Regions from separate parts of the Citrobacter enshiensis genome, predicted to be linked through region 2. Evidence: predicted binding sites of a transcription regulator. Region 2 holds the regulator's gene; the other holds the start of a gene.

Region 1 (4,215 bases), 780 kb from region 2:
TCTTTAAACAGCGCCAGCTGGCGAATCGGCACCAGTTGCAGATCGCTGGAGGCGCGGAACGGCGCCCAGCCCAGGCGTTCCAGGGTGGTTTTCTCTTCCGGCGTTTTGCCGTAATTCATGAAGAAGTCGTACACCTTGTCCTTGGTGGTTTCGGAGAGATTCTTACGCCAGACGATCGGATCGCCCGGGATCAGCGGCGACTTCCAGATAACCTTCAGCGCGTTCAGCTTTTCCGGCGCGGAGGTTTTCAGCTTGTCGAGGTTTTCGGTGTTGTTGGTGGCGACATCCACCTGCTTATTGGCGACGGCCAGCGCGTTGGTTTCGTGTCCGGCGTTGACGGTGCGTTTGAAGTCGCTGGCGGCGATGTTGTTTTTGGCGAAGACGTAGTAACCGGGGACGAGGAAGCCTGACGTGGAATTGGGATCGCCGTTACCGAAGGTCAGATCCTTACGTTTGGCGATCAGATCGTTCAGGTTGTTGATCGGACTGTCTTTGTTGACGATCAGCACGCTCCAGTAGCCGGGCGATCCATCGGCGGCGACCGTCTGGGCGAAGACCTGACCGTTGGCGCGATCCACCGCTTCCATCGCTGAGAGGTTGCCGTACCAGGCGATATCGACTTTGTTAAAGCGCATCCCCTGAATGATCCCGGCGTAGTCCGGGGCGAAGAAGGCGTTCACTTTTATGCCCAGTGACTTTTCCATATCCTTCAGGAACGGTTCCCACTGGGGCTTCAGGTTTTGCTGTGATTCGGTCGAAATAATGCCAAAGTTCAGCGCTTTTTCCTGCTCTTCGGCATGAGCCGGACTTAGCAAGGTGCTGATGCTGAACATGCTGGTGAAGGCCAGCGCGGCAACGGCTTTATAGCTCATCTATGTTCCTCACTTAGACATTGTTCCAGGCTATTTCACTTATCTGCCTGGTCTTTTCAGTTAAATTAAGCAGCCTGCGCGTTCTGTTCGACGCGGTTCATGCTGCGGTAGAGATGGTCAAATCTTTCGTTATCAAAGTGCTGGCTGCTGCCGTCATAGAACACGTGTCCCTGGCGCAGTGCGACAATGCGTTCGCAGTAGCGCAGGGCGTAATCCACCTGATGCAGCGTGACGACCACGGTGATGCCGTCGGTCTGATTGATATCGCGCAGGGTGTCCATCACGATGCGCGCGGATTCCGGGTCCAGCGAGGCGATCGGCTCATCGGCCAGAATGACCTTCGCCTGCTGCATCAGAGCGCGGGCGATGGCCACGCGCTGCTGCTGGCCGCCAGAGAGTGTTGAAACGCGTTGATATGCAAAGTGCGCCATCCCGACGCGGGTCAGCGCCTGCAATGCGTGCTGTTTCTGCTCCAGGCTGAACCAGCTAAAACAGGTACGCCAGAACGGCGTGCTGCCGAGTGCACCGATCAGCACGTTCTCGAGTACGGTCAGACGGTTCACCAGATTGAACTGCTGGAAGATGTAACCCGTGTGGGCGCGGCTTTTGCGGATGTCGCGTGCCAGACGGCCTTCGCGCTGGACGGTACGCCCCATTAGCTCCACATGACTGCCTGGCGATTTATCGCCGGTAATCAAACCGCTTAAGTGACGTAAAAGGGTGGATTTGCCGGAACCGGACGGGCCAAGCAGAGCCACCATCTCACCGGAAGCGATGTCCATATCAACGGCGTGTAGCGCCTGCTGCTGATTGAACGTTTTGGAGAGTTTCTCGACACGAATCATCGTTTGCATGGTGCGGCCTCACTAAAAAAGTGGACCCATCGTGGCGGATTAATGTGACGATTTTGTTAAGGGTTGGTGACTTGATGATGAAGAGTTGAGGAGAGATTGATGACAGTACGGGAGGGCGAGCCTCCCGTCAGGTTACTCGGTAGGCTGCGGTTGTTTCACAACGTTAATCATCCACGGCACGCCGTACTGATCGGTCACTTTACCGAATCCGTGCGCCCAGAAGGTTTCTTGCCAGTCCATTTCGATTTGGCCTTTGGCGGCAAGGTTGTCAAACCAGCGTTTTCCTTCTTCGACATTTTGCGTATCAAGCACCAGCGTGAAGCCGGAGTAGTTTGCGTTTCCAGATGCAATTGCATCACTCATCATGATATCGCTACCCGCAATGCGCACGTTGGCGTGGGCGATGGCGGTATCGGGGAACGTCATCCCGGACGGGCAACCGTCTTCGCTGTCCTGCGCCGATTTGGGCATTTCACCGAAGTTGATTTTGTAGAGCAGCTCTGCGCCCAATGTCTGATGGTAGTACGCGATGGCGTCGGCGCAATTGCCGGCAAAAGAGATGTAGGGACTTAACGGCATAATGATTACCTCAGGTAAAAGAAGCCAGTTAAGTGTAGTTCGAATTTTGTACAGTAGGTCCGAATCGCAGCCCGCCATCGGGCAATAAATGCCGGATAGCGGCGGAATGCCTTATCCGGCCTACAAAAGACGATCAGTTCTTTTTCACAAACTCGGATTTCAGCTTCATTGGGCCAAAACCATCAATTTTGCAATCGATGTTATGGTCGCCTTCCACCAGACGGATGTTCTTCACTTTGGTGCCGATCTTCAGCATCGAAGAGCTGCCTTTCACCTTCAGATCTTTAACCACGGTGACGCTGTCGCCGTCTGCCAGCAGATTGCCGTTGGCATCTTTCACAATCAGTTCATCGCTGTCGTGAGCCGGTTCTGCATCGTTCCATTCGTGAGCGCATTCCGGGCAGATGAACATGCCGTTATCTTCGTAGGTATATTCGGAGTTGCATTGTGGGCAATGGGGTAATGACATGTGGATTTCCTCAAAAAGTCAGCAGGGGCAAAAGCGCCCAAATAATGGCAGATTGCCGAAAAAGGCCGCAATTATACATAAAATCCTTAATGTTGTCGGGACTATTCCCCAACTTAAGAATATGCCAACCTGCGGCCGAAGGTCGCGGCGAGAGCAAGAAAAGTATCATGGCGATTTTTTTAAGGGAAATTGCTACGTTTTGCTATTTAAGATAAGGTGAGGTAAACCTTCTGATAATAATGAGCCACCGACGCTAACACGTACTGATTTTTTGTTAGTGAGCGTAATCTTACCCCCCCTAATTTAGGTAGGTAAGAATGACGTTAATGAGTCTGGCATTTTATATATCCATCATAATTCAAGTGACATGTATTCAACGCATCCCTTTATCTTTCTTACGTTTTACGGTAAGCGAGAGGCCCAGCGCCAGCGGTCAGTCAGCATTGATACATTCCTTATTATCATCAGAGGTTTATTTTTTTAAATATTTTCTACACGTAATTAAATATGCCGAAAATTCATAATAAAAATCGCGGCTAAATAAAAGTAATAAAAATTTGCGTTAAGGAAAGATTTTTCATGCACACACAGACAATCTATGAATTAAGTCAGGAAGCCGAGCGTTTGTTATTACTCTCGCTCTCGCATCTCAGGCAATTACCCGCATTTTCACCGACGATGCTGGAGAGTGGGAACGAGGGAAACGAAACGAGTGGGGACAATATTCCGCCCCCGCATTTTAGCGCCCGTGGCATCGCGGCCCAACACGCCATGCTGAACAATGAGTTGCGTAAAATTACGCGGCTGGAAATGGTCCTGGCTATCGTTGGCACCATGAAAGCGGGAAAATCGACGACGATTAACGCAATTGTCGGAACGGAAGTGTTACCCAATCGCAATCGCCCGATGACCGCACTGCCGACGTTGATTCGTCACACTCCGGGTCAGCAGGAACCGGTGCTGCTTTTTTCCCATGTCGCCCCGATTGATTCGCTGATGCACACGTTGCAACAACGACTGCAAGCGTGCGATCGCCAGCATCTGACACTGGCGCTGGAAATCGACAAAGACATGAATAGCCTCATCCAGCGCATTGAACAAGGCGAGGCGTTCGAGCGTCATTACCTGGGCGCACAGCCTATTTTCCACTGTCTGAAGAGCCTGAACGATCTGGTGCGTTTGTCAAAAGCGCTGGAGGTTGATTTTCCGTTTTCCGCCTACGCCGCCATTGAACATATTCCGGTGATTGAGGTTGAGTTTGTGCATCTGGCGGGGCTGGAGAATGCGCCGGGGCAATTGACTTTACTGGATACGCCAGGGCCAAACGAAGCTGGACAACCCCACCTGCAAACCATGCTTAACGAACAGCTGGCCCGCGCTTCTGCGGTGCTGGCGGTGATGGACTACACCCAACTGAAGTCGATCTCCGATGACGAGGTGC
Region 2 (4,215 bases):
TTGCTCCGGGGCGAGCAGGGCGACACCGCTGGCCTGCGCCTGCAGTTTCTCCAGTTCGGTGCGGGCGGTTTTGTGTTTCTCAAAGACCATTGCCGAAATCTGGCCATAAATTTCGGTGCCGGTCAGCTCTTCCAGCAGTTCGGCGCGCTCTTTGGGTTTGGCATTCAGGAACGCGGCGAACTGCCCCTGCGACAACAGCATAGAACGGGTAAAGCGCCCGTAATCCAGCCCGGTCAGCGAGGCGGTCATCTCCAGCTTGTCTTTGACCTTATCGGCGAGAATTTTTCCGTCTGCGCAGCGCGCCAGCTCCACGCGAGGCGTCTGCAAATTACCGTCTGGCTGATTGCGGGCGCGGTTTTGGCTCCAGAACGCGCGGTAGGCTTCGCCTTTGACCTCAAATTCGACTTCCGCCAGACATTCTGCGGTGTCGCGGGTCATCAGATCGTTTTGTGACTGCGAGAGTGTGCTCAGGCGCGGCGTTTCGTGATACAGCGCAAGGCAAATGGCATCCAGCAGGGTGGTTTTCCCGGCACCGGTCGGGCCGGTAATGGCGAACAGTCCGTTGCTGGCGAACGGTTCCGCCGTAAAATCGATTTTCCATTCCCCTTTCAGGGAGTTCAGGTTTTTCAGGCGCAGGCTGATTATTTTCATGCGTCATGTTCCCCGGCGAGAGTGTGTAAGGTAGTGCTGAACAACTGGTTGAGGCGTTCACGCTGGGGAACCTCCAGCTCTTCCAGCGCCAGACGACGCTCAAAAACCTCTTCCACGCTCAGTTCGCTCAGGGTTTCGCGTCGCTCATTCGCTATGCTCCGCTCACGTTGTTCCCGACTACGCCGCACCAGCAGGACCTCTACCGGGAGATCGTCAGTTAACGCCTGAATTTTTCGCTGCATATCGTGCAGGTACTCGTCGGTGGTGATTTCGATATCCAGCCACACTGGGGGGTGTTGCGCGGCGTTCTTAAACGACGCAAGTTGTTCGGTAATGGCCGCTAAATCGCCTTTCAGCACCGCCAGCGGCTGGGTGACCGGAACGGTGAGGATCTCTGTTGAATGCAGTTTTCCGTTTTCGAAACTCACCAGATGAACGCATTTGCTTTTTCCGCACTCATCAAAGCTCAGCGCGATGGGAGAACCGCAGTAGCGAATATGTTCCGTCCCGCCAATCACCTGCGCTCGGTGAATGTGCCCCAGCGCGATGTAATCGGCAGGGGGGAAATTTTGTGCCGGAAAGGCATCCAGGGTGCCAATGTAGATGTCACGTACCGCGTCACTTTTACTGGCGCCGACGGTCGTCAGGTGCCCGGTGGCAATAATCGGCAGCGGTTGTTCGCCGCGCAGTTCGCAGGCTTGCTGATATTGCAGCTGATAATAGTCGGTGATGGCGGTGAGCAGATGCTGCTGTTTTTCGCGACCGCTGAGACCGGCCTGACTGGTGATGATGTCACGCGGACGTAAAAAAGGAATTGGGCACAGCACGGCGCCTGGCGTACCGTCGCGACGGTGAAGATAGTGCGGCGCATGTCCCGCGCTGGCGACCACGGTGGTGTTCAGAAACGCCAGAATTTCGCGTGACTCGTTGAGCGTGGCGACAGAATCATGGTTTCCGGCCAATACCACCAGATGACAGCCTGTTTGCTGTAAATTGACGACAAAACTGTTGTACAGCTCGCGGGCATAGCTTGGCGGCGAGCCCGTATCAAAAATATCGCCTGCAACAATGATCGCATCCACCTGCCGGGATTGCGCCGTTTCCAGCAGCCAGTCAAGAAAGGCCTGGTGCTCGTCGGCGCGGCTTTTACTGTAGAAGTTTTGGCCGAGATGCCAGTCAGAGGTGTGTAGGATGCGCATAACAGTTCCATGGCGAAAAAGCGTGAACGGGATTATAACCTTTCAGGGAGGTTAATATCTTGTTTATGGGGTGTCATAAATCAACAATCTGGCGTGGGGATTGACGCTTTTTTTCATAAATCTGTCATAAATCTGACGCATAATGGCGCCGCATTGATAATGATGACTAGCAACTCTATAACAGGGCAAATCATGGCGAGACGTATTCTGGTCGTAGAAGATGAAGCTCCAATTCGCGAAATGGTCTGTTTCGTGCTTGAGCAAAATGGCTTTCAGCCAGTCGAAGCCGAAGATTATGACAGTGCAGTGAACCAACTGAATGAACCCTGGCCAGATCTGATCCTGCTGGACTGGATGTTGCCGGGCGGTTCTGGCCTTCAGTTCATCAAGCATCTCAAACGTGAGGCGATGACCCGCGAGATTCCTGTCGTTATGCTAACGGCAAGAGGGGAAGAGGAAGACCGCGTACGTGGACTGGAAACGGGGGCGGACGACTATGTCACAAAACCGTTCTCGCCCAAGGAGCTGGTCGCGCGGATCAAAGCGGTCATGCGACGCATTTCACCGATGGCGGTCGAAGAGGTGATTGAGATGCAAGGACTGAGCCTCGACCCGACATCGCACCGGGTGATGACCGGGGAAAACCCGCTTGATATGGGACCTACCGAATTCAAATTGCTGCACTTCTTTATGACGCATCCCGAACGCGTCTACAGTCGTGAGCAACTGCTAAACCACGTCTGGGGCACCAACGTGTATGTGGAGGACCGTACGGTCGACGTCCATATTCGCCGTCTGCGTAAAGCGCTGGAACATAGCGGTCATGACCGCATGGTACAAACCGTACGTGGGACAGGGTATCGCTTTTCGACCCGCTTCTGACGCCTTGCCGCCGGTCAGGCTGGCAAGGCTTTCAAATCGTGAATGGAGTGTGACGCGTGCTGGAACGGCTGTCATGGAAAAGGCTGGTGCTGGAGCTGATACTTTGCTGCCTCCCGGCGTTTATCCTTAGTGTATTTTTTGGTTATCTGCCCTGGTTTTTACTGGCGTCGGTAACGGGACTGCTCATCTGGCATTTCTGGAATTTATTACGTCTCTCCTGGTGGTTGTGGGTCGACAGAAGTATGACGCCGCCACCGGGAAGCGGAAGCTGGGAGCCGCTGCTGTACGGCCTGCATCAAATGCAGCTGCGTAACAAGAAACGCCGCCGTGAACTGGGGAATCTCATTAAACGTTTTCGCAGCGGGGCGGAATCGCTGCCCGATGCGGTGGTGCTGACCACGGAGGAAGGGGGCATCTTTTGGTGTAACGGCCTGGCGCAACAGGTGCTGGGATTACGCTGGCCTGATGACAGTGGGCAGAACATCCTCAACTTGCTGCGTTATCCGGAATTTACGCAGTATCTGAAAACACGCGATTTCACCCGACCGCTCAATTTGGTGTTAAACACCGGACGGCATCTGGAGATTCGGGTGATGCCCTACACCGACAAGCAGTTGTTGATGGTGGCGCGTGATGTGACGCAAATGCACCAGCTCGAAGGGGCTCGGCGAAACTTTTTCGCCAACGTCAGCCATGAGCTGCGTACGCCGCTCACCGTGTTGCAGGGCTATCTGGAGATGATGCAGGAACAGTCTCTGGAGGGGGCCACGCGGGAAAAAGCGCTGCATACGATGCGCGAGCAAACGCACCGCATGGAAGGGCTGGTGAAACAGTTACTGACGCTGTCGAAAATTGAGGCTGCGCCTGTACTGCTGCTCAACGAACGCGTGGACGTACCGATGATGCTGCGCGTCGTTGAACGCGAGGCGCAAACGTTAAGTCAGCAGAAGCATAGCTTCACGTTTGAGGTCGACAGTCAGCTTTGCGTGCTGGGCAATGATGATCAGTTGCGTAGTGCGATTTCGAATCTGGTGTATAACGCGGTGAATCACACCCCGGCGGGGACGCATATCACCGTGCGCTGGCAGCTCGCCGCGCAGGGCGTGGAGTTCAGCGTGCAGGATGATGGGCCGGGCATTGCCCCTGAACATATCCCGCGTCTGACTGAACGTTTTTACCGGGTGGATAAGGCGCGATCACGGCAAACTGGCGGCAGCGGTTTGGGTCTGGCGATTGTTAAGCACGCATTAAATCATCACGACAGTCGATTGATTATCGACAGCACCGTGGGGAAAGGAACGCGGTTTAGTTTTGTTCTGCCGGAACGTTTAATTGCCAAAAATAATGCTTAATGTTGCAATGTAAGATTATCTTTCCATAAGCCAGCGAATGCTGGCTTTTTTTCTTTGCGGTAAAGATTCACCCGCTGAATTTTTCAACGTCTGATGCTTTTTTGTTCGCATGATTAGCCATGACTTTTTCT

What was found. Region 2 encodes PhoB, which activates phosphate uptake and scavenging genes when phosphate is short. Its sites were predicted from a motif close to CTGTCATAAAACTGNCNNAT; they were not measured.
Region 1: a site for PhoB is predicted at 1,813-1,832, ahead of phnC (phosphonate ABC transporter ATP-binding protein). Genes of this name have one in related genera too.

Annotation. Positions count from the first base shown of each region.
Region 1 is NZ_CP119862.1:4,439,044-4,443,258, reverse strand. It holds gene phnD (phosphonate ABC transporter substrate-binding protein) at 1-872, opposite strand, end outside; gene phnC (phosphonate ABC transporter ATP-binding protein) at 938-1,726, opposite strand; gene yjdN (VOC family metalloprotein YjdN) at 1,859-2,305, opposite strand; gene P2W74_RS21150 (zinc ribbon domain-containing protein YjdM) at 2,439-2,774, opposite strand; gene crfC (clamp-binding protein CrfC) at 3,354-4,215, shown strand, end outside.
Region 2 is NZ_CP119862.1:3,661,771-3,665,985, reverse strand. It holds gene sbcC (exonuclease subunit SbcC) at 1-651, opposite strand, end outside; gene sbcD (exonuclease subunit SbcD) at 648-1,850, opposite strand; gene phoB (phosphate response regulator transcription factor PhoB) at 2,043-2,732, shown strand; gene phoR (phosphate regulon sensor histidine kinase PhoR) at 2,789-4,084, shown strand.